3 regions of the Burkholderia sp. Bp9140 genome follow, and region 2 is predicted to be linked to each of the others. Evidence: predicted binding sites of a transcription regulator. Region 2 holds the regulator's gene; each other region holds the start of a gene.

Region 1 (9,926 bases), on a different contig from region 2:
ATCTTGAATTCGGTCACCCGATACGTCGCGAGCCCTTCGGTGACGAACGGATCGGTCTCGAGGATCGCGTCCAGTTCGCCGCGGTCGATGCGGGCCGCGAGGATCACGCCGCCTTCGCGCGGCACCTTCGGCCCCGCCGCGATGAAGATGCCGCGCTCGAACAGCGGCTGCAGAAACGCACGGTGGCGTTCGAGCGCATCGTCGATGCGCTCGAGCGACGCGTTGTAGTGGATGTCGATGACGTACATGGATGGCCCCGGAATGTCGCCGGCGCGTCGTGCGCCGGCCAGCCGGACTTTGTAGCACAGCCGCCGCTGCGTGTCGTGCCGGCCGTCGTGCGGCGCACGCGTGTATTCAAGTTGTAAGTCTCGCTGCCGTAAATACGGAGGCAACCGTTTGCGCGCGACCGGCCGTTCGCGCGCATCGCGGGCATCGACTTCGACAACGAGGCACGCAGATGAGCAGAATGAGTTTGAACCGCAAGCTGTGGCTCGCGCTTGCGCTGGTATGGATCGGTCTGCTCGGCGTCGGCGCGTGGAGCGCGTACGAGACGCGCACGACGATGCTCGCCGAACGCAAGGAAGGCATCGCCAACCTGGTCGACTCGGCGGCCGGCATCGTCAAGGCCTATCACGCGCTCGCGCAGAGCGGTGCGCTGCCCGAGGCCGACGCGAAGCGCGATGCGCTCGCGAGCCTGGCCGCGATGCGCTACGGCGAGTCGGGCTACGTGTTCGTGATGGATTCGAAACCCGTCGTGCTGATGCACCCGACGCTGCCGAAGCTCGTCGGCACGCAGGTCGGCGATTATCTCGATCCGGACGGCAAGCCGCTGTTCGTCACGATCCTGAACGCCGCGAAGGCGACCGGCAGCGGTTTCGCCGAGTATCGCGGGCGGCTGCCGCACAGCGAGACCGCGGTGCCGAAGATCAGCTACGTCACGCGCTTCGCGCCGTGGGACTGGAACATCTCGAGCGGCGTGTTCCTGAAGGACATCGATACCGTTTACTACCGGACGCTGTTCGGCCACCTCGCGGTCGTGTTCGTGATCGGCTTCGTGATCAGCGCGGCGATGCTCGTGATCATCCGCAACGTGCGCGGCAGCCTCGGCGGCGAGCCGGACGAAGCGGCCGCGCTGGCGACCCGCATCGCGCAGGGCGACCTGTCGCGGCCGGTGCCGGTGCGCGCGGGCGACAGCACGAGCATGATGGCGGCGATGCGCGACATGCAGGCGCGCCTGCAGGCGACGATTGGCGGGATCCGCCAGTCGGCCGAGTCGATCGCGTCGGCGAGCCGCGAGATCGCGTCCGGCAACGACGACCTGTCGCAGCGCACCGAGGAGCAGGCCGCGTCGCTCGAGGAGACGGCCGCGAGCATGGAGCAACTGACCGCGACGGTGAAGCAGAACGCCGACAACGCGCGGCAGGCGAGCGGGCTCGCGAACAACGCATCGGAGATCGCGCGCGCGGGCAACGACGTCGTGAGCCGTGTGATCGGCACGATGGGCGAGATCGACGACAGCTCGCGCAGGATCGCCGACATCATCGGCGTGATCGAGGGCATCGCGTTCCAGACCAACATCCTCGCGCTGAACGCGGCGGTCGAGGCCGCGCGCGCCGGCGAGCAGGGGCGCGGCTTCGCGGTGGTCGCGGGCGAGGTGCGTTCGCTCGCGCAGCGCAGCGCGACGGCCGCGAAGGAGATCCGCGAGCTGATCGTCGATTCGGTCGAGCGCGTGCGCAACGGCTCGACGCTGGTCGGCCAGGCCGGCACGACGATGGGCGAGATCCTGCAGGCGGTCGCGCGCGTGACCGACATCATGGGCGAGATCGCGGCCGCGTCCGAGGAGCAGGCGAGCGGCATCACGCAGGTCGGTCGCGCGGTCACGCAGATGGACCAGGTCACGCAGCAGAACGCGGCGCTCGTCGAGGAGGCGGCTGCGGCCGCGGCGTCGCTCCAGGAGCAGTCCGGGCGGCTGCGTGACGCGGTCGGCGCGTTCCGGGTCGGCGATGCCGGCGGGCGTGCGCGTTGAACGCAACTAACGGCCAGACCGCGCATCGTCCGCCGGGCACCGCTGCGGTGCATACCCATATGAGCGGGATGTATTTCACTTCCGGCCGATCCTGTGACACCATTTGCCCCTTCCTGCGAGTCCGGGCATACCCGTATCGCGCCCCATTTTCAGTTAGCAAGAAAGCGAGAAACAGATGAAGCGTCGCAGTCTCCTGAAGGTATTTTCCGTGCTGGCCACCGGTGCCGCGCTGACGCTGTCGGCCGGCGCGCACGCCGAGGACAAGGTCATCAAGGTCGGCACGGTGGCCGGCCCGGATTCGGAAGTGTGGCAGGTCGTGCAGAAGGTCGCGAAGGAGAAGGAAGGCCTGAACGTGAAGGTCATCGAGTTCAACGACTACGTGCAGCCGAACGCGGCGCTCGATTCGGGCGACCTCGACGCGAACAGCTTCCAGCACCAGCCCTACCTCGACAGCCAGGTGAAGCAGCGCGGCTACAAGATCGTCAGCGCGGGCCTGACCTACATCTCGCCGATCGGCGTGTACTCGAAGAAGTTCAAGTCGCTGAAGGACCTGCCGCAAGGCGCGAAGCTCGCGGTGCCGAACGATCCGTCGAACGAGAACCGCGCGCTGCTGCTGCTGCAGACGCAAGGCGTGATCAAGCTGAAGGCCGGCGCCGGCACGGGCGGCAACAACGCGACGGTGCTCGACATCGCCGAGAACCCGAAGAAGCTGAAGATCTCCGAGCTCGACGCCGCGCAGCTGCCGCGCGTGCTGTCGGACGTCGACGCCGCGGTGATCAACACGAACTATGCGCTCGCGGCGAACCTGCAGCCGACCAAGGACGCGATCGCGCTCGAGTCGCTGACGAGCCCTTATGCGAACCTGATCGCCGTGCGCGCGAAGGACAAGGACCAGCCGTGGGTGAAGAAGCTGGTCAAGGCGTACCAGTCGCCGGAAGTGCGGGAATTCATCAAGAAGCAGTTCAAGGGCTCGATGGTCGCGTCGTTCTGAACGCCGCACACCGGTCGGACCGCTGAAACGAAAGGCCTGCACATCGCAGGCCTTTTTTCATTGGTGCGCGGGCAGGCGACTGCCCGGCGTTCAGCGCCGCCTCACATCTCGCCGCGCCGCGAGCAGATCGACATGATCTGCTGGATCGCATAGTTGTCGCGCACGCCCGGCAACGACTGCACCACGCACTCGTGGAAGCGCCGCTCGCGCGGCAGTAGCATCGCGTTGTTGCGGTACAGCGCATCGCAGGAGCGCTGGATCAGCTGGGCCGCCGCGCCGTTGCGGCTCTCGCGCAGCGCGCCCAGCATGCACTCGTCGTACTGCGCGTAGTCGTCGGTCAGCGCGAATGCCGCGCCCGGCAGCGCCAGCGCGACGGCGGCGCACGCGATCGCACGGATCCCCCGTTTCATGTGCCCTCCGATGGCGTGGATTGGGTCGGCGGACAGCATAACGTAAAGCGGCAAGTGCGGCTGACGCGTTGTGCCGATGACGGCGCGGACCGCCGCCGGCCGGGCTTCGCGCGCGTTTCGCGACGGCGCGGGGCGGGGTGCCGCATCCCGCCGGTTCGCATGCGGGTTTGCGTGCGGCTCCGGCCGGGTGAGCCGGACGATCCGGGCCGGATGGTTGCAGAGCGCGTTCGGACGACACAATCCGGCCACGCTTGAACCGGTGCGGCGTAACATGACGGCCGCGCCGGCTTTCCCGTCGGTTTTCCTCTGACGAAAACCGGTTTCGCACCGGTGCTGTGCGACGCGAGCGCATTGCCATATACTGTATATCCATACAGTTGTGGGTGGCGTCATGCTCGCATCCTCCATTTCTCCCGAATCCCTTCATCCGTCGCTGTGGCGCGGCTCGCAGCTCGCGCGCGGCGGTCCGCGCACGATCGATACCGGCTTCGCATCGCTGTCCGCCGAGTTGCCGGGTGGCGGCTGGCCGGTCGGCGGGCTCGTCGAACTGCTGGCCGCGCAGCCGGGCTGCGGCGAGATGCGGCTGCTCGCGCCCGCGCTCGCGCGCACCGTCAGCGCCCGGCGCCCGCTCGCGCTCGTCGCGCCGCCGCAAGCGCCGCATGCGACCGCGCTCGCCAGTCTCGGCGTGCCGGCCGACGCGCTGCTGTGGCTGCGCGCCGGCAGCCGCACGGATGCGCTGTGGGCCGCCGAGCAGGCGCTCAAGACCGGCTGCTGCGGCGCGCTGCTGCTCTGGCAGGACGCGCGGCCCGATGCGCTGCGGCGCCTGCATCTCGCGGCCGCGCGCACCGGCGACACGCTGTTCGTGATGCTGCGCCCGCTGTCGGCCGTGCGGCAGCCGTCGCCGGCCGTGCTGCGCGTCGCGCTGCATCCGGTGCCGGGCGGCGTGTCGCTCGACATCGTCAAGCGTCGCGGGCCCGCGCGCAGCGAGCCGCTCGCGCTCGATTTGCCGTCGCCCATCGTGGAGAGCCGCTATGCGCGTCTTGCTCGGCATCCATCTGCCGCGCCTGCCGCTCGACGTGTGCGCCCCGCCGCCGTCTGATGCGCAGGCCGGTGCGACCGGCTACGCGGTGCTCGAGCAGGGTGTCGTGCTGATCGCCGACGCGGCCGCGCGCCGGCAGGGCGTGCGCGCGGGCATGAAGCGCGGCGGCGTGCTCACGCTCGCACCCGGCACGCGGCTCGTCGAACGCGATCCCGCCCGCGAGGCCGATGCGTTGCGCGCGGTCGCGCTCGCGTTGCTGCGCTTCTCGCCGTGCGTCGCGCTCGACGACGAAGCGACGCTGATCGTCGACGTCGGCCCGAGCCTGCGCCTGTTCGGCGGCCTGCCGTCGCTGTGCCGCCAAGTGCGCGCGACGCTCGCGGCGCTCGGCTATGCGGCGCGCCTGTCCGCCGCGCCGACCGGGCGCGGCGCGTGGCTGCTCGCGCGCGTGTCGGCCCGTGCGCGCATCCGGCGCCGCATCGCCGGGCAGGCGTCGCTCGTTCGTGCGCTCGACAGGCTGCCGTGCGTGCTGCTGCCCGATGCGCGTCCGTATGCGGGCTGGTTCGACGGGCTCGGTTGCCGCACGCTCGCCGATCTGCGCGGCTTGCCGCGTGCCGGGTTGCAGCGTCGTTGCGGCCCCGCGCTGCTGGCTTCGCTCGATCGGGCGTATGGCGATGCGGTCGAGCCGCTTGCGTGGATGGCGGTGCCGCCCGTGTTCGACGTGCGGCTCGAATTGCCGGAGCGCGTCGAATACGCGGAAGCCGTGCTGTTCGCCGCGCGGCGGCTCGTCGTGCAGCTCTGCGGCTGGCTGGCCGCGCGGCAGCTGTCGCTGGCCGCGATGACGTTCGATCTCGAGCACGAGCGCGGCCGCCAGGCCGTGCCGCCGACGCCGCTTGAGCTCGCGTTTGCGGCACCCGTGCGTGACGAGGCGCATTTCATGCGGCTGCTCGGCGAGCGGCTCGCGCGCGTCGAGTTGCCGGCCGCGGTGATTGCCGTGCGGCTGAAGGCCACGCGCGTCGAATCGGTCGCGCCGCCGGCCGACGATCTTTTCCCCGAGCCGGGCGGCACGAAAGAGACGCGCGAGCGGCTGTTCGAGCTGCTGGTCGCGCGGCTCGGCGCGGAGAACGTGCTGCGCGCGGCGCCCGTCGCCGATCACCGGCCCGAAGCCGCGAACCGCTGGCTGCCGCTCGATGCGCAGGCGGGCAAGCCGGCCGGCGGGTTGCCGGCCGCGCCGCCGAGGCCTGCGTGGTTGCTGGCGGAGCCGCTGCCGTTGTTGATGCGCGGGGAGCGGCCGGTATTTCATACGCCGCTCAGGATGATGTCGTCAGTGGAACGGATCGAGGCCGGGTGGTTCGATGGCCAGCTCGCTGCACGCGATTACTGCGTCGCGCAGGACGAGGCCGGTGCGTGCTACTGGGTGTTCAGGGCGCGGGCGGGGAGCGAGGCCGAGCCGCACTGGTTCCTGCACGGCCTGTTCGGGTGAACGGTCATGGTTGCGGAATTCAGTTGGCTGCCCGATTACGTGGAGTTGTTCTGCCGTTCGAACTTTTCGTTCCTGCATGGCGCGTCGCATGCGGAAGAACTGGTCGAGCGCGCGTTCGAGCTCGGCTATCGCGGGATCGCGATCACCGACGAATGCTCGCTCGCAGGCGCGCCGCGCATGCATGTCGCGGCGAAGGCGAAAGGGCTGCCGCTCGTCATCGGTTCGTACTTCGAAGTCACGCCGGATGAAGTCGCGCCCGGCCACGATCCGGGCCCCGGGGCGTTCGGGCTCGTGCTGCTTGCGCAGAACCGCGAGGGCTACGGCAATCTGTCCGAGCTGATTTCGTGGCGGCGGATGGCAGCGCCGAAGGGCACTTACAAGCTGACGTCGCGGATGCTGTCGATGCCGCCCGAGGCGTTTGCGCACTTGCGCGGCATGCCCGACTGCTTCGCGATTCTCGTGCCTGCGTATCCGGTGCGTGCGGACGTGCTCGATGCACAGGTCGCGTGGTTGCGCACGACGTTCGGCGAACGTGCGCGGCTCGGGCTCGTGCAGTTGCAGCGTGCGCTGGACGGTGCGCAACGTGACGAGATTCGTGCGGCCGGCGAGCGGCGCGACGTGCGCATCGTCGCGCTTGGCGACGTGACGATGCACCGGCGCTCGTGCAAGCCGCTGCAGGACGTGATGACGGCGATTCGCGTCGGGATGCCGGTCTCGGAGTGCGGCTATGTGCTTGCGCCGAATGCGGAGCAGCATCTGCGTTTGCGACAGCGGATCGGGCAGTTGTACTCGGAGGGCGAGATCGCGGAGACGTGCGCGATTCTCGATGCGTGTCATTTCGAACTGGACTCGCTGCGCTACGAGTATCCCGACGAGATCGTGCCGAAGGGGCTCACGCCGACGAGCTATCTGGAACAGGAAACCCGGGCAGGGGCGGCCGAGCGCTATCCGCACGGCATTCCGGAGAAAGTGGACAAGCAGATCCGGCATGAACTCGACCTGATCGCGAGGCTGAGCTACGAACCGTTCTTCCTGACCGTCTACGACATCGTCAAATACGCGCGCAGCCAGAACATCCTGTGCCAGGGGCGTGGCTCGGCGGCAAACTCGGTCGTCTGCTTCTGCCTCGGCATCACCGAAGTGAATCCCGAGCAGAGCACGATGCTGTTCGAGCGCTTCATCAGCGCGGAGCGCGGCGAGCCGCCCGATATCGACGTCGACTTCGAGCATCAGCGCCGGGAAGAAGTGATCCAGCATATCTACGAGAAGTACGGGCACGATCGCGCCGCACTCGCGGCCGCCGTCTCGACCTATCGCCCGCGCGGCGTGCTGCGCGAAACCGGCAAGGCGCTCGGTGTCGATCCGATGCTGGTCGATCGCGTCGCGAAAGCGCACCGCTGGTTCGACGGTAGCCGCGACCTGCTGCAGCAATTCTCGACGATCGGGCTCGATCCCGGGACGCCGCTCATCCAGGCGTGGGCCCGGCTCGCCGCGCGGCTGCTGAACTTTCCGCGCCATCTGTCGCAGCACTCGGGCGGTTTCGTGATCAGCCGCGGCAAGCTCACGCGGCTCGTGCCGGTCGAGAACGCGGCGATGGACGGGCGGCGCGTGATCCAGTGGGACAAGGACGATCTCGAAGCGCTCGGGCTGATGAAGGTCGATGTGCTCGCGCTCGGCATGCTGTCGGCGCTGCATCGCGCCTTCGACATGCGTACCGCGTGGCGCGGGCCGCCGGAGCCGGGTGGTGAGGCGTTCACGCTGAAGCACATTCCACAGGATGACGAAGCGACCTACGACATGATTTGCCGGGCCGATACGGTCGGCGTGTTCCAGATCGAATCGCGCGCGCAGATGTCGATGTTGCCGCGCCTGCGCCCGCGTACTTACTACGATCTGGTGATCGAGGTTGCGATCGTGCGGCCGGGGCCGATCCAGGGCGGGGCAGTGCACCCCTATCTGAAACGACGCCAGGGAATCGAAAAGGTCAGTTATCCAAAGGAGGACTTGAAGCCTGCGCTCGAACGTACGTACGGCGTGCCGATCTTCCAGGAACAGGTGATGCAGATCGCGATGATCGCGGCAGGCTTCACGCCCGGCGAGGCAGATGAACTGCGCCGCGCGATGGCCGCGTGGAAGCGCAAGGGCAACCTCGAGAAATATCACCGCAAGATCGTCGACGGGATGCGCGAGCGCGACTATCCGCCCGACTTCGCCGAACAGATCTTCGAGCAGATCAAAGGCTTCGGCGATTACGGTTTCCCCGAAAGCCACGCAGCGAGCTTCGCGAAACTCGCCTACGCCAGCAGCTGGCTCAAATGCCACGAACCGGCGATCTTTCTCGCCGCGCTGCTGAACAGCCAGCCGATGGGCTTCTACCCGCCGTCACAACTCGTGCAGGACGCGAAGCGCCACGGCGTGCAGGTGTTGCCGATCGACGCGACGCTGAGCAACTGGGAAGCATCGCTCGAAGCGCTGCCTGACCAGCCGCCGCCACACGGCCAGCCCGCGGTGCGGCTCGGCCTGTCGCTCGTGCGCGGTCTCGGCGAAGCCGCCGCGCGACGCATCGAAATCGCGCGCACGGCCGGCCCGTTCGACAACGTCGATGCACTCGCGCGCCGCGCGCAGCTCGAACGCCGCGATCTCGAAGCGCTCGCCGCCGCGAACGCGCTCGCGACGCTCGCCGGCCATCGCCGCGATGCGCTGTGGCAGGCCGTCGCCGCGGCGCCGGAGCGCGACCTGCTGGCCGCCGCGCCGATCGACGAAGCGGAGCAGCCTGCACTCGGCGCGCCGTCGGAAGCCGACGACATCCTCGCCGACTATCACACCACCGGCCTCACGCTGAACCGCCACCCCGTCGCGCTGCTGCGGCCCGAGCTACGCGCGCGGCGGCTGTCGTCCGCGGCCGAACTGCGCGACCGCCCCGACGGCCGGCTCGCCCGTGCGTGCGGGCTCGTGACCGCTCGGCAGATGCCGGGCACCGCGAAAGGCGTGATGTTCATGACGCTCGAGGACGAAACGGGTTGCGTGAACGTGATCGTGCGGCCCGAGCTGCTCGCGCGGCAGCGCCGCGAAACGCTCGATTCGCGGCTGCTCGCGGCGTCCGGCGTGTGGCAGGTCGTGAGCGACGTGCGGCACCTCGTCGCGCAGCATTTCGAGGATCTGACGCCGCTGCTCGGCGGCCTGCGCACGTCGAGCCGCGAGTTCCACTGACGCGGCGCGCCGGTACGCCGCTCGCGTGTTGCGGCCGGATGCATACCAGTCGACCGAATTGGTTCTATTCCGGTCTCATTTTCAGCCCCCAAAACCCTGCGGATCCGGTGCCTGAATTGTCCCCTTGCATACCACTTCGGGTAAATCCCTATCCCGCATCGCATTGTAAACAAAGGCTTTCCCGCTACTAAAACGCTTGCCGGGCAAGGCTTCCGGCGATTTCCGCATCGCTAATACCAGTTCGTTGACTGGTATTATGGTGGTTATATAATGCGTTCACTTTCGACGGTCCGAGATCGTCGTCCGACACCCGGAGGCCCATGGAAACCGGCTGGTCCGAACTGGCGCCCGATTCCCTCGACGACACGCCGCTGTATCTGCAGCTCGCCCGCAACCTGACGAGCGCGATTCACGCCGGCGCGTGGCGGGCCGGCGAGGCGCTGCCGTCGGAGCGGCTGCTGTCGGGGGCGGTCGGCGTGTCGCGGATCACGGCCCGCCGTGCGCTCGCGCTGCTGGTCGAGCAGGGGCTGATCAAGCGGGCGCGCGGCGCGGGCAGCTTCATCACGCCGCGCGTGGCCGATCCGCTGTCGCGTCTCGTCGGCTTCACCGCGAAGATGCAGCAGCGCGGCTTCACGCCCGATTCGGTGTGGCTGTCGCGCACGCTGCGCGCCGCGAGCCGCGACGAGATCACGCGGCTCGGTCTCGCGCCGGGCGCGACGGTCGCGCGGCTCGAACGGCTGCGCCGCGCGGACGGCATCGTGATGGCCGTC
Region 2 (9,926 bases):
GTCAGCGTCGGCAGCAGGTTCAGCTCCTGCATCACCATGCGCACGCCGAGCGCCTCGGCCTGCGTGCGGCTCGCCGGCGCATAGGCCTCGCCGCCGAGCTGCATCGTGCCGGTCGTCGGGTCGACGAGCCCACCGATGATTTTCGACAGCGTGCTCTTTCCTGCGCCGTTCTCGCCCGTCAGCGCGAGCGCTTCACCCGGCGCGAGCGTCAGCGTGACGTCGGCGAGCACGGGTTCGGCGTAGGTCTTGCCCACGCCGGAGACCGACAGCACGGGAACGGCTGAACGGGAGGGTTGGAAGGTCGGTTCCATCGCGATCCTGGTTGCGGCCGCGCGCACGCGGCGCGCGGGTATGACGCTCACAAGTGCATGCAGTGGCCGTGATCGCGCTCACTCCGTATAACGGCCGCCTGCCCGGATTCTTGAGGGCGGCGGCCGTGGCGGGGCGGCGTTACTTCGTCACGAGATCCACCGGCGTCTCGACCACGCCGGTCATGTCGGCCTGCTTGCGATGCTCGGCGATCGCCTTGAGCGCCGTGTCGATGCCGAACACGGCCTGCTTCGCCGCGTACTGGTCGGCGGTCGCGAGCACGCGGCCGTCCTTCAGCATCGGCTTGATCGCGTTGATGTTGTCGTAGCCGACCACGAACACCTTGCCCTGCTTGCCCGCCGCCCGCACGGCCGACACGGCGCCGATCGCCATGTTGTCGTTGCCGCACAGCAGCGCCCGCAGGTTCGGGTATTCGTTGAGCATCGCGGCCGCGACCGCATTGCCCTTGTCGATCTCCCATTCGCCCGACTGCACCGACACGACCTTCATCCCGCCCGCCTTCATCGCATCCTGGAAGCCGGCCGTGCGCTGCTGCGCGTTGGTCGTCGTCGACACGCCTTCGAGGATGCCGACCTGATCGCCCGCCTTCAGCCGCTTCGCGAGGTAGTCGCCGATCTTGCGCGCGCCCTTGCGGTTGTCCGGGCCGACGAACGGCACGTTCAGGTTCTTCGACTTCAGCACGTCCGGATCGAGCCGGTTGTCGATGTTCACGACGATGACGCCCGCGTCGACCGCCTTCTTCACGACCGGCACGAGCGCCTTCGAATCGGCCGGCGCGATCACGATCGCATCGACCTTCGATACGATCATCTGCTCGACGATGCGGATCTGGTTCGCGGTGTCGGTCTCGTCCTTGATGCCGTTCGTGATCAGGTCGAACTGGCCGGCGTTGTGCTTCTGGTATTCCTTCGCGCCGTTTTCCATCGTCAGGAAGAACTCGTTGGCGAGCGACTTCATCACGAGCGCGACCTTCGGCTTGGCCGTAGATTGCGCATGGACGGCCGGCGCGGCGGCGACCGCGACGGCGGCAAGCGCGGCGGTCAGGAAGCGACGGCGAAAGAGGACATTCATACACATCTCCTGGCGACTGGCCCGACGGGCCGGACTGTTGTTTTAATGTGAGCAAACGTTTGCGCCACACTACCCGGGCATTGGCCATCAATGCTGCTTGTCGGTACCACGGAATGGAAGCGAGGCAGACGGCCGACTGCCTGGCGCGTGCTGTCGTCGACGCGCCACCGCCGGCGGGACGCCGGCGGAGTGGAGGCTATGCTGTACCGTTTCGGTTCGACGCGCAACCCGTCTGATCAATATTTAAGGGTTTATTCGGAGCACACGGCCGCGCGTGCCGATTGCCGCGCGTTACACCGGGTTGCGCGGCGCCGCTTCGTCGCGATCGTCCGACGGCGGCTCGCCGAAGCGATTCGCGTGCGGCGTGCCGGCGATGAAGCCGTTCATCACGAACAGCACGATCGCACCGACGACCGGCACGACGATCAGCAGCATCCACCACCCCGATTTGTCGATGTCGTGCAGCCGCTTCACGCCGACCGCGATCGACGACCACACCGACACGACCGCAATCGCGAACAGCACGAGCATCACCAGCAGCGGCAGATCCTCGTGCGACGAGCCGCGCGACCCCGCATCGAAGATCGCGCTGAGCGCGCCGTAGGCCACCGCGTAGATCCACCACGGCAAACGTCCGATCCGGCCTTCGAAGGAAAAGAGAAACCATTTCAGGTTCATTGATCGCCTCTTGGTCATGCGTGACGCAGGATTCGCGGTGCGACGCAGCGCCGACGCGGTTCGCCGACCGGCGTTTCCGCGAATTAGATCATATCTTCATGAGAATGACCCGTTCGACATGGTCGCAACGAGGCATTCGGATCTGCCGTCTTGTTTTTCTGTTGATCGGCGAACACGCGGCGGCCGCCGCTGGCGGCCAACCGGACTGCCAGCGACGACTTCGATCGAAGGTTCGACGCGCCGGCACACCATGACGGCACGGAACCGGCGTCATGGCGGCCCCCATGCAACGCGTCCGGCGGGTGCTTGCCGCGCCCCCGGAACATCGCCCCGCCGTCAGACCGCTTCGCGCAGCAGCCCGGCGATTTCCGCTTCGTTCAGGTGCGGCGCGAACATCTCGATCAGCCGGTACGCATACGCGCGCAGGAACGCGCCCTTGCGCAACCCGACGCGCGTCGTGCTTGCCTCGAACAGGTGCTGCGTGTCGAGCGCGACGAGCCCGGTGTCGCGCTGCGGATCGAAGGCCATCGCCGCGACGACGCCGATCCCCATCCCGAGCTCGACGTAGGTCTTGATCACGTCCGCGTCGATCGCGGTCAGCACGACGTCGGGCACGGCGCCGGCTTGCGCGAACGCCTGGTCGATGTGCGAGCGGCCCGTGAAGTCCTGGTCGTACGTGATGATCGGGTACTCGGCGATTTCGTCGAGCGTCAGGTTCTCGCGACCGACGAGCGGATGCCCCTTCGGCACGACGACCGTGTGGTGCCACGAATAGCACGGGAACGTGACGATGTCCGGATAGCGATCGAGCGCCTCGGTCGAGATGCCGAGATCGGCTTCGCCGTTCAGGATCATCTGCGCGATCTGCTGCGGGCTGCCCTGGCGCAGCGCGAGATGCACTTTCGGGAACACGTCGGTGAACTGCCGGATCACCTTCGGCAGCGCGTAGCGCGCCTGCGTGTGCGTCGTCGCGACGACGAGGTGGCCGCTGTCCTGGTCCGCGAACTGGCGCGCGACGCGGCGCAGGTTTTCCGCGTCGAGCAGCATCCGCTCGATCAGCTGGTGCACGGCCTTGCCGGGCTCGGTGAGCCCCGTGAGCCGCTTGCCGCGCCGGATGAAGATGTCGACGCCCAGTTCATCCTCGAGATCCTTGATCTGCTTCGACACGCCCGACTGCGACGTGTACAGCACGTTCGCGACCTCCGTCAGGTTCATGTTCTGGCGCACGGCTTCGCGCACGAAACGCAATTGCTGAAAATTCATGGGTATGCCTCTTAGGCTGTCGTTGTTCGAATGTCGATTCGGAGCGGTAGCCGCCCTCTTCTCTTTATCGGGTTCGGGCGTCAGTGTGCGGGAAATACGCGGACCGCGCGCGGCACGGCCGTCGCGCCGTCGCCGACCTGCAGCGCGAGCGCACGCCACGCGTCGCGATCGAGTTCCGCTTCGAGCGCGCCGCCCGTGCGCGCCTCGAGCTCGACCCGCACCGAGCCGCCGAGCGGGATCACGCGGCGCACGTCGACCGCGATGCCGTCGCGATGCCCGTCGCCGGCCGGCCACAGCTGCAGGTCGTGCGGCCGCACGTACGCGTTCGCGGGGCCCGCGAAATCGGCGTCGACCGCGATCGGCGCCGCCGCGCCTTCCGCGACGAAGCCGCGTCCGGCGACCGTGCCCGGCAGCCGGTTCGCCGCGCCCAGGAACTCGTAGACGAACGCGCTTTCAGGATGATCGTAGACGTCCTGCGGGCTGCCGACCTGCTCCACGTGACCGCGGTTCAGCACGACGATGCGGTCGGCCACTTCCAGCGCTTCCTCCTGGTCGTGCGTGACGAAGATCGTCGAGATGTGCAGGTCGTCGTGCAGGCGCCGCAGCCAGCCGCGCAATTCCTTGCGCACCTTCGCGTCGAGCGCGCCGAACGGCTCGTCGAGCAGCAGCACCTTCGGCTCGACCGCGAGAGCACGGGCCAGCGCGATCCGCTGGCGCTGGCCGCCCGACAGCTCGGACGGATAGCGCTGCGCGAGCCAGTCGAGCTGCACCAGCTTCAGCAGTTCGTGCACCTTGTCGCGGATCACCGCTTCCGACGGCCGCTCGCGGCGCGGCTTCACGCGCAGCCCGAACGCGACGTTCTCGAATACGGTCATGTGGCGGAACAGCGCGTAATGCTGGAACACGAAGCCGACCTGGCGGTCGCGCGCGCCGACCGACGCGACGTCGAGCCCCTGCAGCACGACCTGGCCGGCGTCCGCGTGCTCGAGGCCCGCGATCACGCGCAACAGCGTGGTCTTGCCGCAGCCGGACGGCCCGAGCAGCGCGACGAGCTCGCCCGGCGGAAAGTCGAGCGACACGTTGTCGAGGGCGGTGAAATCGCCGAAGCGCTTGTGAAGGTGACGGACGGTGATACCCATTCTGATTGCCTCTTTACGAATTCGACGAATTGGCGGCGACGGGGCCGGCATGAGCGGGAACGTCATCGCGTGCGCCGGCCAGCTCGGCAGCAAGATGACGCTCGGCGAGCAGCTTCAGCGCGAGCGTGACGAGCGCGAGCAGCGCCAGCACCGACGCCACCGCGAACGCCGCCGCGAAGTTGTATTCGTTGTACAGGATCTCGACGTGCAGCGGCATCGTGTCGGTTACGCCGCGAATATGACCGGACACGACCGACACCGCGCCGAACTCGCCCATCGCGCGCGCGTTGCACAGGATCACGCCGTACAGCAGGCCCCACTTCACGTTCGGCAGCGTCACGCGCCGGAAGATCTGCCAGCCCGACGCGCCCAGCACGCGCGCGGCCTCTTCCTCGTCGGTGCCCTGCGCCTGCATCAGCGGGATCAGTTCGCGCGCGACGAACGGGAACGTGACGAAGATCGTCGCAAGCACGATGCCCGGCACCGCGAAGATGATCTGCACGTCGTGGTCCTGCAGCCACGGCCCGAGCCAGCCCTGCGCACCGAACAGCAGCACGTAGACGAGGCCCGAGATCACCGGCGACACGGAGAACGGCAGGTCGATCAGCGTGGTCAGCAACGCCTTGCCGCGGAATTCGAACTTCGCGATCGCCCACGATGCGCACACGCCGAACACGAGGTTCAGCGGCACCGCGATCACGGCGACGGTCAGCGTCAGCTTGATCGCCGACCATGCGTCGGGATCGGCGAGCGATTCGAGATAGAAGCCGACGCCCTTGCGCAGCGCCTCGAAGAACACCGCGGCGAGCGGCACGACGAGGAAGAATGCGAGGAACGCCAGCGCGACGCCGATCAGCAGCCAGCGCACGGCGCGCGGCTCGCTGACGGGGTCGAGCTGTTTCGCGGCGCGCACGTGCGCGGCGGACGGGTGGTTGAGCACGGCGCTGGACTCCTGGCTCATTGCTGGCCTCCTGCCGCGGTCGCGGCAACGGTGACGGTCGACGGCGCGGGGCCGCTCGCTCCCTTGCCGGACGAGCCACGGCTCGTCCGGCGCTGCAGATACCACTGCAGCGTGTTGATCAGCAGCAGCATCAGGAACGACACGACCAGCATCACGACCGCCAGCGCGGTCGCGCCCGCGTAGTCGTATTGCTCGAGCTTCGTGATGATCAGCAGCGACGTGATCTCGGATTTCATCGGCACGTTGCCGGCAATGAAAATCACCGACCCGTATTCGCCGAGCGCGCGCGCGAACGCGAGCGCGAACCCGGTGAGCAGCGCCGGCAGCACGGCCGGCAGCACGACGCGGCGGAACGTCAGCCAGCGCGATGCGCCGAGGCACGCGGCGGCCTCTTCCTGCTCGCGCTCGAAATCCTCGAGCACGGGCTGCACGGTGCGCACGACGAACGGCAGCCCGATGAAGGTCAGCGCCACCAGCACGCCCACCGGCGTGAACGCGATCTTGATGCCGAACGGCGCGAGATACTGGCCGACCCAGCCGTTGGTCGCATAGACGGCAGCGAGCGAGATGCCGGCGACCGACGTCGGCAGCGCGAACGGCAGGTCGACGATCGCATCGACGAGGCGCTTGAACGGGAACGTGTAGCGCACCAGCACCCACGCGACGAGAAAGCCGAACACGGCGTTGATCAATGCGCCGCCGAGCGCCGCGGAGAACGTCAGCCGGTACGACGCGAGTACGCGCGGCGACGCGACGGCGGTGACGAACTGGTCCCACGACAGCGTCGCGGTCTTCAGGAACGTGGCGGCGAGCGGGATCAGCACCACGAGGCTCAAATAGGCCACCGTGATGCCGAGCGTCACGCCGAAACCGGGCAGCGCGCTCGGCTTGCGAAAGGTGTACGTCGTCATCGGATGCTCTTGCTGGGTCGATGCTGCTCACGGGTCCGGCGCAAACGCCGGGGATGCGGCGCGCTGTCGTGGCGCGCCGCTGTCGTTATGGGTTGCTGGCTGGCGTTACTGCGGCTTGTAGATCGAGTCGAACACGCCGCCGTCCGCGAAATGCGTCTTCTGCGCATTCGTCCAGCCGCCGAAGGTGTCGTCGACCGTGTACAGCTTCAGCTTCGGAAACTGCTTCGTCAGCTCTGCCGGCACGTTCTTCGAACGCGGACGATAGTAGTTGCGCGCCGCGATTTCCTGGCCCTGCGGGCTGTACAGGAAATTCAGGTAGGCCTCGGCCAGCTTGCGCGTGCCCTTCTTGTCGACCACCTTGTCGACCACCGCGACGGGCGGCTCGGCCAGGATGCTCACCGACGGCACGACGATCTCGAACTTGTCGGTGCCGAATTCCTTGATCGACAGGAACGCCTCGTTCTCCCACGCGATCAGCACGTCGCCGATGCCGCGCTGCACGAAGCTCGTCGTAGCGCCTCGCGCGCCCGAATCGAGCACGCCTGCATTCTTGTAGAGCTTCGTCACGAATTCCTTCGCGCTTTGCTCGTTGCCGCCCGGCTTGTGCACGGCGTACGCCCATGCGGCCAGGTAGTTCCAGCGCGCGCCGCCCGACGTCTTCGGGTTCGGCGTGACGATCGAGATGCCCGGCTTGGTCAGGTCGTCCCAGTCCTTGATCCCTTTCGGGTTGCCCTTGCGCACCAGGAACACGATCGTCGACGTGTACGGCGATGCGTTGTCCGGCAGGCGCTTCTGCCAATCCTTGTTCACCAGACCCTTGTTGGCGAGCGCATCGATGTCGTAGGCGAGCGCCAGCGTGACGACGTCGGCCTGCAGGCCGTCGAGCACCGAGCGCGCCTGCGCGCCCGAGCCGCCATGCGACTGCTTGAAGTTGACCGTCTCGCCCGTTTTCGCCTTCCACTCCTTGCCGAACGCCTGGTTGAAGTCCTGATACAACTCGCGCGTCGGGTCGTACGATACGTTCAGGAACGTCGTATCGGCCTGGGCATGCGTCGCGACGCCCAGCGCCGCCGCCGCGCCCAGCGCGAGTGTTGCGATCAGGCGGCCCACTCCGCCCACCAGCCCCGTATTGCGCTTCGCCATCCTTGGTTCTCCAGTGTTGTCGGTATTGCGATGTCGGGCCAGTCTAGCGAACGGGTTACATGATTAAAAATAATCGTTCTTCATTTTTTAATACTCAAAAGTGCTAACGCAGACGGGACGGACGGTTGCGGCGGACGAACCGGCGTCCGGACGTCGCGACATCGCGCCGGAACCGGCGCGATCGCGTCGAACCTCAAGTAACACTTGAAATTCTCGAAGTACTGTATAAAAATACAGCTCACTGTCTATCCATACAGTTGAGCCATGACCAAACTCACCGCCCGTCAGCAGCAAGTGTTCGACTTGATCCGCCGCGCGATCGAGCGCTCCGGTTTCCCGCCCACGCGTGCCGAGATCGCGGCCGAGCTGGGTTTCAGCTCGCCGAATGCGGCCGAGGAACACCTGCGTGCGCTGGCGCGTAAAGGCGTGATCGAGCTGGCCGCCGGCGCGTCGCGCGGCATCCGCCTGCTTGGCATCGACGATGCGCCGCACCAGTTCACGCTGCCGCATGCCGGCCTGATGCAGCTGTCGCTGCCGCTCGTCGGCCGGGTGGCGGCCGGTAGCCCGATCCTCGCGCAGGAACACATCTCGCAGCATTACGTGTGCGATCCCGCACTGTTCACCAGCAAGCCCGACTACCTGCTGAAGGTGCGCGGCCTGTCGATGCGCGACGCCGGCATTCTCGACGGCGACCTCCTCGCCGTGCAGAAGCGCACCGAAGCGAAGGACGGCCAGATCATCGTCGCGCGTCTCGGCGACGACGTCACGGTCAAGCGCCTGATGCGCCGGCCCGGCGGCCTCGAGCTGATCGCGGAGAACCCGGATTACGAAAACATCTTCGTCAAGGCCGGCAGCGCGGAATTCGCGCTGGAAGGCATCGCCGTCGGGCTGATCCGCTCGGGCGAACTCTGACAATCGGTCTCGCTGAGGAGAACACCATGGAACGCCTTTCCCGTCTGCTGCCTTTCCGTCAATTCGGTCGCCTGCGTCACCTGCGCGGCCGCACGCCCTGCGCGCCGCTGTCCGCCACAGCGCCCGTGGTGAGCCAAGAAGTCGCAGTTGAACGGCAGGCGTCGCTGCTGCCGTCGGCGCTTCCCGCATTCGCGCGGGTGTCGCTGAACGCCGGCCTGAATCACGCGGAACCGGCGCGCCGTGCGCCCGTGCGCGTCTATCACGGTCGGTCGCGCCTGATCATGGTCGGGACGATCGATGCCGTGTGCCGGATGATCGATCGCTGCATTGCCGAGGAACGATCGGCCACGCACGGCGGTCTCTGATTGCGGAACCTGTCCGCACCGGAGGCATCGTGACTGGATCTTCGGGCCGCGCATGGCGGCTCAAGCCCCTGCTGATCGTCGCGCTGGTCGTCGCCGTCCTGATGGCGATCGGCTATGCGTACGCCTCGCCGTACGTCGCGCTCGGTCGCCTGAAATCGGCGATCGATGCGCGCGATGCGCAAGCGGTCAGCGGATATGTCGATTTTCCGTCGCTGCGCATCAGCCTGAAGCAGCAGGTCACGGAAGAGTTGATGCGCCGGATCGATGCGGTGAAAAAGGACAATCCGTTCGCGGTGATCGGCGCGCTGATCGGATCTGCACTGATCGGCCCGCTGGTCGATGCCTATGCGACACCGGAAGGTGTGGCCGCGCTGATGAGCGGCATCCCGCCGCGCGGCAATCCGGGCGAGCGGCCACCTGAATGGCCGGGCCCGCCGTCAGGCGGTGCGCCCGGCAACGCACCGGCCACGCCGCCGACCAATCCGGCGAGCGCACCCCTACCGGGCAGCAACGCCACCGCCTCGGCTGCGCCGGCACCCGCGCCAGCGAGCCCGAGCGATGCCGGTCATCCGCAGCAAACGCATGCCGGCTACCGGAATATCGATGAATTCGTCGTAACCTACCAGCGCAACGCCGACGGCACGCGCTATGCGGCGATCTTCCACCGCTTCGGCCTGTTCTCGTGGAAACTATCCGCGATTGACCTGCACGCCTGAGCAGTCGCGATCGCGGTCGATGCCGCTGATGCGACACAACGCGCGATCGGCCTGAATCGCGGCACAACCCGGCCGGCCACGCAATCGCAGCGTCACTTGCCGTTCGAGGTGGCCGCTTCGCGTTCGCGCGCGATCTCGGCCTTTTGCTCTTCCGCCGACGAACACGCGACCAGAATGCTGCAACTCACGCGATCAAGCAGTTGCGTGTTGCCCGACCCCATCCACCATCTCGACAACCCGCTGCGGCACCGATGGCCGACGACGACGAGGTCGGCCTTCAACTCCGTCGCGAGATTCGCGATTTCGTCGATCGGATAGCCGAACGCGAAATGGCCTTCCGCCTGAACGCCACGCTCGCGCAGCCAGTTCACGCCTTCCTGCAGGATCTCGCGCGCGGTTTCCTCGAAGCGGCCGCACGCGACGTCGGTCAGCAGCCC
Region 3 (9,926 bases), on a different contig from region 2:
CGATACGTGGCTTGCGACGCGCACGGTGAGTTGCTCTGCGCGAAACGGTCCGTCGACGTCGAGCCAGCCCGTGCCGGTCGGCAGCCCGAGCGTGTCGCGATAGAAATGAAACGGGCTCAGCGTGCCGGAAAACAGCACGGTCGCGCGCGCGGCTTCGTAGCGCGGCGCGAGAAAGCCGGCCGGAATCACGTTGCGCACGCACAGCGTCGACTGGATGCGGCGCCGGCGCCCGGCCGGCGCGACGCCGTCGAGCCCCGACTGGCGCGGCAGCGGCTCGCCGTGCAGCGTCGCGTCGAAGATCGACGCGCTGTCGAACGCATCGGCGAGCACGCCGAACTGGATCGCCTCGAAATGAAAGCGCAGCAGCGCGTCGCCGTTCGCGCGCGGCGCATCGGTCAGGTGTTCGCCGATCGCCGCGACGAGGTTCTGCACGGCCGACACGATCGGCCCCGGAATCTCGGGGTACGCCGCGTAGCGCCCGGCCTGCGCGCGATTGACCGTGCCCCACGCGCGCGCGAGCCGGTCGAACGCCTTGCGTAGTGCCGCCGGCGCCGCCTCGCGCGCGGCCGCGAACGCGAACGGGTCGAGCGATGCGCTGTACATCTTGCGTGCGCGATCGAGCAGGTTGTGCGCTTCGTCGACGAGCACGCCGACACGCCACTGGTTCTGCTGCGCGAGCGTGTGCAGCATCGCGCTGCCGTCGTAGTAGTAGTTGTAGTCGCCGATCACCATGTCCGACCAGCGCGCCAGCTCCTGCGCGAGGTAGTACGGACAGACGTCGTGCGCGCGTGCAGCCTCGCGCACGGTGTCGCGATCGAGCAGCCCGGCGCCGATCGCCGCGTCGCGCGCGGCCGGCAGCCGGTCGTAGAAACCTTGCGCGAGCGGGCACGATTCGCCGTGACACGCGCGGTCCGGATGCTCGCACGCCTTGTCGCGCGCGACGAGCTCCAGCACGCGCAGCGGCAGCGCCGGCGTGCCGGCGCCGAGCGTCGCCGCCGCCTCGAGCGCAAGCGCGCGGCCGGGCGTCTTCGCGGTCAGGAAGAACACGTGATCGAGCTCGCCCTCGCCGCACGCCTTCAGCAGCGGGAATACCGTGCCGAGCGTCTTGCCGATGCCGGTCGGCGCCTGCGCCATCAGGCAGCGTTCGTCGCGCGCCGCCCGATAGACGGACACCGCCAGCTCGCGCTGACCGCTGCGGAATTGCCCGTGCGGAAACGTCAGCGCACGCAGCGCCGCATCGCGGGCCGCGCGATGCGCGGTCTCGCGCTCGGCCCAGCCGACGAAGCACGCGCACTGCTCGGCGAAGAACGCGGCGAGCGCGCTCGCGCCGAGCGTTTCCGTCAGCACGGTCTCGCGCTCGGACACGATGTCGAAATACACGAGCGCGACGTCGATTTCAGCGAGGCCGCGCGCATCGCACATCAGGTGCGCATAGACCTTCGCCTGCGCCCAGTGCAGTGCGCGATGATTGGCCGGCATCGCCTCGAGGCTGCCGCGATACGTCTTGATCTCCTCGAGCCGGTTCGCGACCGGGTCGTAGCCGTCCGCGCGCCCGCGCACGGTGAGCGTGCCCCAGGTGCCGCACAGTGCGATCTCGGTTTCGTAGCGCGCGCCGCGCTTCGACGTGACGGCGCCGTGGCCGGCGATGCCCTCGAGCGCGGTCGGCGCGGGCGTGAAGCGCAGGTCGAGATCGCCGCGCCGCGCGGTGAACTCGCACATCGCCCGCACCGCGACGACATAGCTCATGCGGACAGCCCCGCGGCTTCGGCCTGCGCGACGTCCGCGCCGGCCCATTCGACATCGACGACACGCACCGGAATCCCGTGCGCGATGCAGTACGCGAGCCAGCGTGTCTGGTTGTCCTGCAGCCGGTCGCCGGGGCCCTTCACCTCGATCAGCTCGTAGCGCCGCTCGCCCGGCCAGAAACGGACGAGGTCGGGCAGCCCCGACCGGTTGCCGCGGATATCCGTGAGCAGGCGCGTGAACCACAGCCGCAGGTGCTCCGGCGGCAGGCAGGCGAGCGCGTCGTCGAGCAGTTCGTCGGTCAGCACGCCCCAGAACACGAACGGCGATTGCAGCCCCGTCTTCGTCGTGAAGTGCCGGCGAATCGTGTCGCGGTACGCGCCCGATTCGAGCTGCGCGAAACAGGCGGCGAACGCGTCCGTGCGACGCACCGCGAAATCGGGCGCGTGCAGGTCGGCCGGGCCCCGCTGGAACGGGTGGAAGAACGCGCCGGGCACGGCCGCGAACACCGGCTCCCAGCACAGCAGCCCGAACAGCGAATTGATCAGCGTGTTCTCGACGTAGTGAACCGGCGCATCGGGTTGCGCAAGATGGTCGCGCACCGCGAATTCGACGCTGACGAACGCTTCGGGGCGCACCAGCACGAGTGTTTCGCGCGGCACGTCAGGCGCGCGGCCCGCGCGTTCGACCCGCTGCCCGAGACGGCGCTGCAGGCGCGGCAGCATCCGCTCGACACGCTGGCGCTCCTCGTCGCTTTCGAAGCCGCCGCGCGCCTCGAGCGCCAGCGCGAGCGCATCGCAATCGCGTCCGCAGCGTTCGAGCACGCGAATGCGCCGATGCCGGCTGCCCGGCCAAGCGCTGCGCGCATACGCGTCGAGCGCGGCGGTCCAGTCGGCGCGCCGCTCGCAGGTCTGCCCGAGTGTGAACAACAGCTTCGCGCGGCGCGTCGCGAGCCACGGCTGCGCGCAGCCGACCGCGTCGATCGCCTGCAGCAGGTCGTCGAACGGCAGCTCGTCGGGCCACGCGTCGAGTGCTTCGCGGCAGGTCTGCAGCGCGAGATACGCATCGACGTCGGCGCGCTGCTGGAACGCGCGCGACGACGGCGCGAACGGCACGCTTTCGTACTGGAACACGCCGAGATCGGCGAGCACGAATTCGCTCCAGTCCTGATGAAGATTGCCGAAGAACATCAGCCGCAGCCGGTCGCACAGCGCACCGACCGTCACGCGCAGCACGCGATCGCCGGCCTGCGCGCACCACGCGTCGAGCGGCTGCGCGACGTCGTGCGCGGGCCGCAACCGGTCGAGCCAGGCGGGCTTGCGCTCGCCCGCGTGCGCGGCGAGCGACGGGAACACCTTCAGCAGATCGGCCTTGGTCGACAGCGCGAACAGCGCGTCGAGCGTGAGCGCGGGCGCCGGATCGACCCAGCCGAGTTCGACGAGCGGCGCGGCCGCGTCGAGCGTGCCGCCGATTTCGTCGTACACGAGCTTGCTCGCCCGGAAGTCGGATCCGCTACGCATCAGCATCCGCACGAGCAACGCGCGCGACGCTTTCGGCAACTGCGCGAACTGCGCGAGAAACGCGTGTTCGTGCGCGTCGAGCAGGTCGTCGTAACGCTCGCCGAGCCAGGCCAGCGCGCGTTCGAAATTGGTCAGGTAGTAAAACGCCGGGGGCGTCGGCGAGGCTGGCGTCACGGGGATCGATCACTGTACGTTTGTACAGGTCGGAATCATATCAAATGTGACGAAGAATGCCGCATGCCGCGCACCGCCCGGGCGCCCCGCAGGGCTGCTGTCCGATCAGAACTGGTAATTCACCGACATGTCGAACACGCCGTTCGTCGACTGCTGCGTGATCGGGCTGCGCCTTGCGCGGCCGACGAGCTGTTCGATCGCGCCGTCGATCGTCACGAACCAGTGCTTGTTGACGAACCACACCATCGTCACGCCGGCGCCGAACGACTTCATCCCTGCGCCCGACGAATAGGCCGGCAGCCCCGAGCGCGCGGACGCTCCCGGGTTCACGCCGAACCAGCCGTTCATGTAGCGCGAATCGGCGAACGACACGGTCGGTCCGGCGAACCAGAAGAAGCGCTCGTTGCTGCCCGGCATCGGCATGTACGCGGAGAAATCGCCGACCCAGCCGTTCGAGCCGCCGATGCTGCGCCGGACATCGGCGCGCAGCACGAGCGGGAAATCCTTCGAGATCACGTAATCGGCCGCGAGCTTCATCACCGGCGCCGCGTTGATGTTGTCGAGCCCGTTCAGGTGGTCGAGATCGTCGGCCGAGCGGCGTCCGAGGTCATAGCCGACCGACACGCTCACGCGCCAGTTGGGCCCGCGCAGCACGTTCGCGCCGAGCCCGTCGCCCGTCGACAGGAAGAACAGGTCGCGATAGCGCACGTCGAAGTTCGGGCCGCCCATCACGCGGTAGCGATCGGAGCCCGCGTAGCGCGGCTGCAGCGTCATCGCGGCGCCGACGCTGACCTGCCACGTGGGGACGGTCGGACTGAACAGCTTCTGCAGCGGGACGCCCGCCGAGTATTGCCATTCGCCGAGCGGCGAAGGCGTCTGGGCCGACGCGTCGCGGGCACCGGCCGCCGCCAGTGCCGCCAGTGCCGCGAAGGCCGACAGGCCGGACACGAACCGGCGGGTGCCGGGTGACAACAACGGGCGGGCAACGATCATCAAGGCGGCCTCCGTCGGTTGCGCGAAACGAACCTGAGGGAAAGCGCGTCGCAGCCCGACCGGCTGCAACGGCAGGCAGCCGACGGTGCGAACGTAGCGTGCGCTGAATTAACGAACATCCTACGCGACGCGCGCGAAGCCGCAAAGCGCCCGTTGAGCACGGGCACTTTGCCGGTTTCAGGAACACGTCGGCGGATGGTTGCGGAATCAGAAACGCTCGACGTGATAGTCGCCGGCGAGCGCGGCCGGACTGCGCGTCGACATCATGCGCGAGAAACCGTCCGCGAGCCGCCCGAGCGCGAGCTGCTTCTGGCTCGCGTCCCAGTGCGTGTAGGTGTCGTAGGCGGCGTCGTCGAACGACACGGTAACGGCGACCGGGCGGCCGCTCGCGCGAAAGCCGATATGCAGCACGCCGCCCGGCAACTCCTCGATGTGATAGCGCAACGAACGCGACTCGAAATAGCGGCCCAGCACCTGAGCGATCGCGCGCTTGTCCGGCGATTGCACGTGAATGTCCATGATGGTCCTCCTTTCAGTGATCGCGCGGCCGGCCGCGGTTCGCTGCGCCCGCCCGGCATCCGCATCGGCGGCGGCCGCGACGGCGGATCGCCCTGCGGCAGGCCCGGCGGCACGGGCGGATCGACCGGATCGTCGTGCTCGGGCAGCGCCGGGTCGGGATCGACGTCGGGCGTCGGTTCGGGACGGTGCAGCATGGATCGCGTGTTCATGTCACTCCTGCGCGGCGGCTCGCGCGTGTCGATTGGCGCGGCGACCGTGCGCAAGCAGCGTGCCTGATCGTCGGTGCAGCCGCTCGGCCGGTCATGCGTCGTAAGCCGCCATCACCCGCCGGAGCGGGCGCCCTTCGGCGGCGAGCCGCACCGCGAGCGCGAACGGATCGGACGGCGCACACGGCGCGACCCGCGCCCGCTGCACGCACTCCGGCCTCGCGTACACGGCATGGTTCAGCGCGCGGACTGCGTCCTTCCCGTCGAACATGCGCCGCTCGGGCCGATAGACCCGCGATTCGCGCTTCCTGGTCGCGAACCGCTCGCACACTTGACTGCGCACGTGACTGACATCGCCGCCGCACACGTTCGCGTCGTAACGTATCCTTTCCTTGGGTGCGTTCATCACGATGCCCTCTCGTCCACGCCGGCGGCTGCAAGCGTCATGCCGCGCACCGGCACGGGTATGGCGCTTGCACCCGTCGTTACCAGCAAGGAGGTCCGAACATGACCGTTTTCGCCACCGGCCGCCGCGACGCCGTGTCACCGGCTGCCGGCCTGCTCCCCCGCGCCGCGCCGCGCAAGCCCTCCGACGACAAGACGGAGAAGCGTATCGACGAAGGGCTCGAGGAGACGTTCCCGGCCAGCGATCCGCCCGCCGTTGGCGGTGCGACCCGTATCGACCCCGCCAGGCCGTCCGGCAAACGCGACCGTCGCGTGCCCGACGCCCCGCCACCGCCCCGCGATCACGGCTGACGGCGGCACCCGGCCCCCGATGCGCGGCAGCGCAGCCGGGCCGGCACAACCGGAGTGAACTGATGAAACGCATGGAACGTGCATGGCACGAGGTCAGCGGCGCCGCGGGCGTCGCGGCGCTCGCCGCGATCGAGAGCGCGCTGGTGCTCGCCATCGTCGTGCTGACGGGCGTCGGCCACTGACATCATCGCTCGCGGCCCGGCCGCGGCTGCCGCCGTGGAAGATGTACAAGCCGACTGGCAAATTTCTCCGTGGCCCGGCCGCGCAGGGCCGGCGCGTGCCGCTTGAACGCGGCACGCGTCCTGCTTCCGGATCGTCTCGCTCACGAAGGAGGCGTTCATGTATCGCGTCAACGAGATCATGTCGCGCGACGTGGTGTGCGTCGCGCCGACCGACACGATTCGCCATGCGGCTGGATTGATGCAGCGATTCGATATAGGCGTGCTGCCGGTCTGCGACGGCACCGAGCTCGTCGCGATCGTGACGGACCGCGACCTCGCGGTGCGTGCACTGTCGCACGGGCATTCCCCCGACACCCCCGTGAAGGCCGTTGCATCCGCGCCCGTGCAGTGGTGCGTCGAGGACGACGGCGTCGGCGACGTCCAGCAGCGGATGGCCGACGTGCAACTGCACCGGATGCCGGTGCTCGACGCCCAGCACCGGATCGTCGGCATCGTGTCGCTCGGCGACATCGCGACGCGCGCGGGCGGCCCGGCCCGCGACGAGCTGGCGAATACGCTCGAGGACGTGTCGTTGCCACGCCGCCGCTGACCGGCTGCCCGTCACCCATGCGGCCCGCGATTCTCGCGCACCGCGCCGCTTCGACCAGGAGATACGCGATGACAACGGACAGACCGTCGCGCACGCATGCGCGCATTGCTGGCGACAGCGGCAGTTCGGCCGGCGGGCCGGGGCCGGACGTGATGGCCGCCGGCACACTGGAGGACGACCACGTGCTGACGATGGACGGCGACGACATCGGCAAGGTCACGAACATCATGCTCGACGTCCGCTCGGGCCGGATCGCGTATGCGGTCGTGTCGTCGGGCGGCTTTCCCGGGATCGGCGACAAGCTGTTCGCGGTGCCGTGGAACGTGCTGACGCTCGATGTCGAGCGCCGCTGCTTCGTGCTGCCGGTGCCGACCACGCGCGTGCGCGAAGCGCCGGGCTTCGACAAGGACCGCTGGCCGGCGATGGCCGATCCCGCGTGGGCCGACGCACTGCACGCATACTACGGTGCGGCGCCGTACTGGCTGATCGAGGAAGGAGAAACGGCGCTCGACGCGCCACCTTACGAGGCGTCGCCCGGTGGCCCGGAGAGCGACACGCGGCGGCACTGACCGACGCGCGGGTTTGCCGCGCGGATCAGTGCGCTGCCTCACTGTCTCAGTGCGCAGCCGCGATCGAATGCTCGAGCGCGCGCGCGGCGCTCAAGTGCGCCTTCAGCGTCGGCAGCGTGCTGGCCGCGAACGCGCGAAGCTGCGGGTCGCGCCCGTCGCGCGCCTCGGCCTGGTAGAGCCTGATCGCTGCGTCCTGCGCGTTCGGTCCCGCCAGCGCGATATAACCCTTGTCGAACGCACGGCCATTCCGGGTGCGCAGCACCGTCACCGCCGGATCGACGAGCATGCGTGTCTGCACGGGCACGCCCTTTTGCGCGCCGAGCCGGCGCAATTCCATGCTCATGCGCCCGTGATCGTCGAGCATCCGGCGCGCGAAGGCCTTCACGTCCGGATTCGACGACCGATCGAGCGCGAGCTGGCTCGCCTGCGCCACCGTCTTGCCGACGATGGCGGCCTTGTCGACGAATTCGGCGTCGATGCCGCTCGGCCGCCGCGTCATGTCCGCCTCGTCGGCGGTCTCGCCGGGGCGGATGACACCCGGCGCGACATGAACGGACGACGCGGGCGGCGCCTGCGCCTGCGCCTGCATCGGCATGAATGCGGGCGCGCCGAGCACCGCGAGCACGCCCGATACCAGCATGCACGCGGTGCCGGCCAACGCGACGACTCGGCGCGGGTTCCCGTCGTTCGCTGTCATCCGGACCTCCGTATCCGTCGACGAACCGGCCCGGCCGAACGCTGCTGCCGGTCCGTCATGCGGGACGATGCGCGGACGTGAGGAAATCGGTCCACGCACCCTCGACGTGCTCGATCGACAACGCACCGAGCCAGAACAGCGCGGCCACGCGGCCGTGAACCTGCACGTCGATGTCGCTGGAGGTCAGCCCGCGCCCGGCGACGCGCGCCGCCCGGATCCGGGACGCGAGGGTCGCATCGCGGATCCAGGCGCCGACGGCCGACGCCAGGCTCGCGAGCTTCGTCCGCACGTTCGCGTCAGCCGATGCGTGGCGAGGCGTCGCGATCCACGCGCACGACAGCCTCGGCATGCTCGCGATCGGCACGATCGGCGGCATGCGCCCGAGGCGCGTCGGCCTGCCGCCGGTGCCGTCGCGCCGCGTATGGTCCGATCCCTTCATCGTGCCTCCTCGTGGGTGTGCGGATGCCGCTGCGGGTCAGCGGCGCCGTCCGGTTCGCGCCGCCGCATCGGCAGACGACACGTCGACGATCACGCCGGCGAGCGTCGGCATGTCGACCGGCTTGCACAGATACGCGTCGAAGCCGGCGGCCATCACGCGGTTCCGGTCCGCCGTGCCCGCATGCGCGGTGACCGCGACGACGGGCAGGCGCCCGCCGCCGCCCGGCAGATGGCGGATGTGGTCGAGCAGCCAGTAGCCGTCGCCGTCCGGCATCGCGAGATCGGACAGCACGACGCTCGGGTGCTGCTGCGCGACCACGTCGAGCGCGTCGTGCCCCGATTGCGCGGTCGACACCTGGGCGCCGAGCGTTTCGAGCGCTGCCGCAAGGCTCGCGCGCGACGTCGCGTCGTCGTCGACCACCAGCACGCGCCGGCCGTCGAGCGCGACCGCCGTGGACGCACCGCTCGGCCGCACCGGGTGGTCGGCCGGATCGTCAGTGCCCCAGTCCACCGGCAGCATCACGGTCACGGTCGTGCCGCGTCCCGCGCCCGCGCTCGTCGCCTCGACTTCGCCGCCGTGCAACCGCGCGATGTTGCGCACGATCGACAGGCCGAGCCCGAGGCCGCGTTTCGGCGACGCGGACGCACCTTCCGGCCGGTTGAACGTATCGAACAGATGCGGCAGGCGTTCCGCGGAAATGCCCTGCCCCGTATCGGCGACCGACAGCCGCACGCGCGCGCCGGCCCGGGTCAGCGACACCTTGATGCGGCCGCCGGACGGCGTGAACTTGATCGCGTTCGACAGCAGGTTCGACAGCACCTGGCGCAGACGCTCGCCGTCAGCGGAGATCACGCAGTTGGACATCGCGCACTGGGTCGACAGTTCGAGACCGTTCGCCTCCGCCGTCGCGCCGAGTTCGCGCACCACCTGACGCACGACGCGCACGAGGTCGACAGGCGTGCGTTCGAGCCGCATCCGGCCGGTCGCGAGCGACGACGCGTCGAGCAGGTCGCCGACCATGCGCGACAGCGACCGCGCACTGCGATCGATCGCGTCGATCGCCTGATGCGCGAGGTCCTGGCCGTCGGCGCTGCGCAGCACCTCGACCCAGCCGTAGATCACGTTCAGCGGCGTGCGCAATTCGTGCGACACGGTGGCCAGCAATTCGTCCTTCAGCCGGTTCGACTCGTCGGCCTGCACGCGCGCGTCGCGTGCACCACGCAACGAGCGCAGGTCGCGCCGCTCGTCGCGGCGGCGTTCGTGCGCCTCGCGCAGCGTCATCGACAGGCCGGTGCAGTTGCCTTGCGCGTCGACGATCGGCGACGCCGCGAAGGTCGCGCGAAAGCAGCCGCCGTCGCGGCGCAGGCACAGGATGTCGAGCGGCCCGGCGGGCATGCGCGGGTTCGCGAACGACACGGGAACGGGATGCAATCGCAGCCAGCGCGGCGCGATCAGTGTCGTGACGTCGTGCCCGATCGCCGCCGCCGCATCGATGCCGAAGAGCCGCCGCGCGGCCGGGTTCCAGCTCGTGATGCGCCG

Evidence for each region. Region 2 encodes LexA, which represses DNA repair genes until DNA is damaged. Its sites were predicted from a motif close to ACTGTATNNNNATACAGT; they were not measured.
Region 1: the regulator LexA is predicted to act here: its motif matches at 3,788-3,805, upstream of imuA (translesion DNA synthesis-associated protein ImuA).
Region 3: the regulator LexA is predicted to act here: its motif matches at 3,449-3,466, upstream of DIE21_RS17485 (VRR-NUC domain-containing protein).

The regions. Positions count from the first base shown of each region.
Region 1 covers NZ_QTPQ01000004.1:166,865-176,790, forward strand. Annotated here, with positions in the region: gene DIE21_RS05370 (YciI family protein) at 1-248, opposite strand, end outside; gene DIE21_RS05375 (methyl-accepting chemotaxis protein) at 458-2,026, shown strand; gene DIE21_RS05380 (MetQ/NlpA family ABC transporter substrate-binding protein) at 2,202-3,017, shown strand; gene DIE21_RS05385 (VF_A0006 family four-cysteine protein) at 3,119-3,427, opposite strand; gene imuA (translesion DNA synthesis-associated protein ImuA) at 3,819-4,526, shown strand; gene DIE21_RS05395 (DNA polymerase Y family protein) at 4,459-5,946, shown strand; gene DIE21_RS05400 (error-prone DNA polymerase) at 5,953-9,156, shown strand; gene DIE21_RS05405 (GntR family transcriptional regulator) at 9,477-9,926, shown strand, end outside.
Region 2 covers NZ_QTPQ01000009.1:42,049-51,974, reverse strand. Annotated here, with positions in the region: gene DIE21_RS09860 (sugar ABC transporter ATP-binding protein) at 1-311, opposite strand, end outside; gene DIE21_RS09855 (sugar ABC transporter substrate-binding protein) at 451-1,401, opposite strand; gene DIE21_RS09850 (DUF805 domain-containing protein) at 1,693-2,079, opposite strand; gene DIE21_RS09845 (CysB family HTH-type transcriptional regulator) at 2,416-3,342, opposite strand; gene DIE21_RS09840 (sulfate/molybdate ABC transporter ATP-binding protein) at 3,423-4,481, opposite strand; gene cysW (sulfate ABC transporter permease subunit CysW) at 4,495-5,442, opposite strand; gene cysT (sulfate ABC transporter permease subunit CysT) at 5,439-6,353, opposite strand; gene DIE21_RS09825 (sulfate ABC transporter substrate-binding protein) at 6,459-7,496, opposite strand; gene lexA (transcriptional repressor LexA) at 7,761-8,408, shown strand; gene DIE21_RS09815 (hypothetical protein) at 8,435-8,773, shown strand; gene DIE21_RS09810 (DUF2939 domain-containing protein) at 8,803-9,489, shown strand; gene DIE21_RS09805 (universal stress protein) at 9,582-9,926, opposite strand, start outside.
Region 3 covers NZ_QTPQ01000019.1:92,503-102,428, forward strand. Annotated here, with positions in the region: gene DIE21_RS17480 (ATP-dependent DNA helicase) at 1-1,746, opposite strand, end outside; gene DIE21_RS17485 (VRR-NUC domain-containing protein) at 1,743-3,437, opposite strand; gene DIE21_RS17490 (MipA/OmpV family protein) at 3,543-4,430, opposite strand; gene DIE21_RS17495 (hypothetical protein) at 4,638-4,949, opposite strand; gene DIE21_RS17500 (hypothetical protein) at 5,250-5,561, opposite strand; gene DIE21_RS17505 (hypothetical protein) at 5,663-5,911, shown strand; gene DIE21_RS17510 (CBS domain-containing protein) at 6,251-6,682, shown strand; gene DIE21_RS17515 (PRC-barrel domain-containing protein) at 6,751-7,251, shown strand; gene DIE21_RS17520 (DUF4142 domain-containing protein) at 7,298-7,948, opposite strand; gene DIE21_RS17525 (transporter) at 8,004-8,387, opposite strand; gene DIE21_RS17530 (ATP-binding protein) at 8,424-9,926, opposite strand, start outside.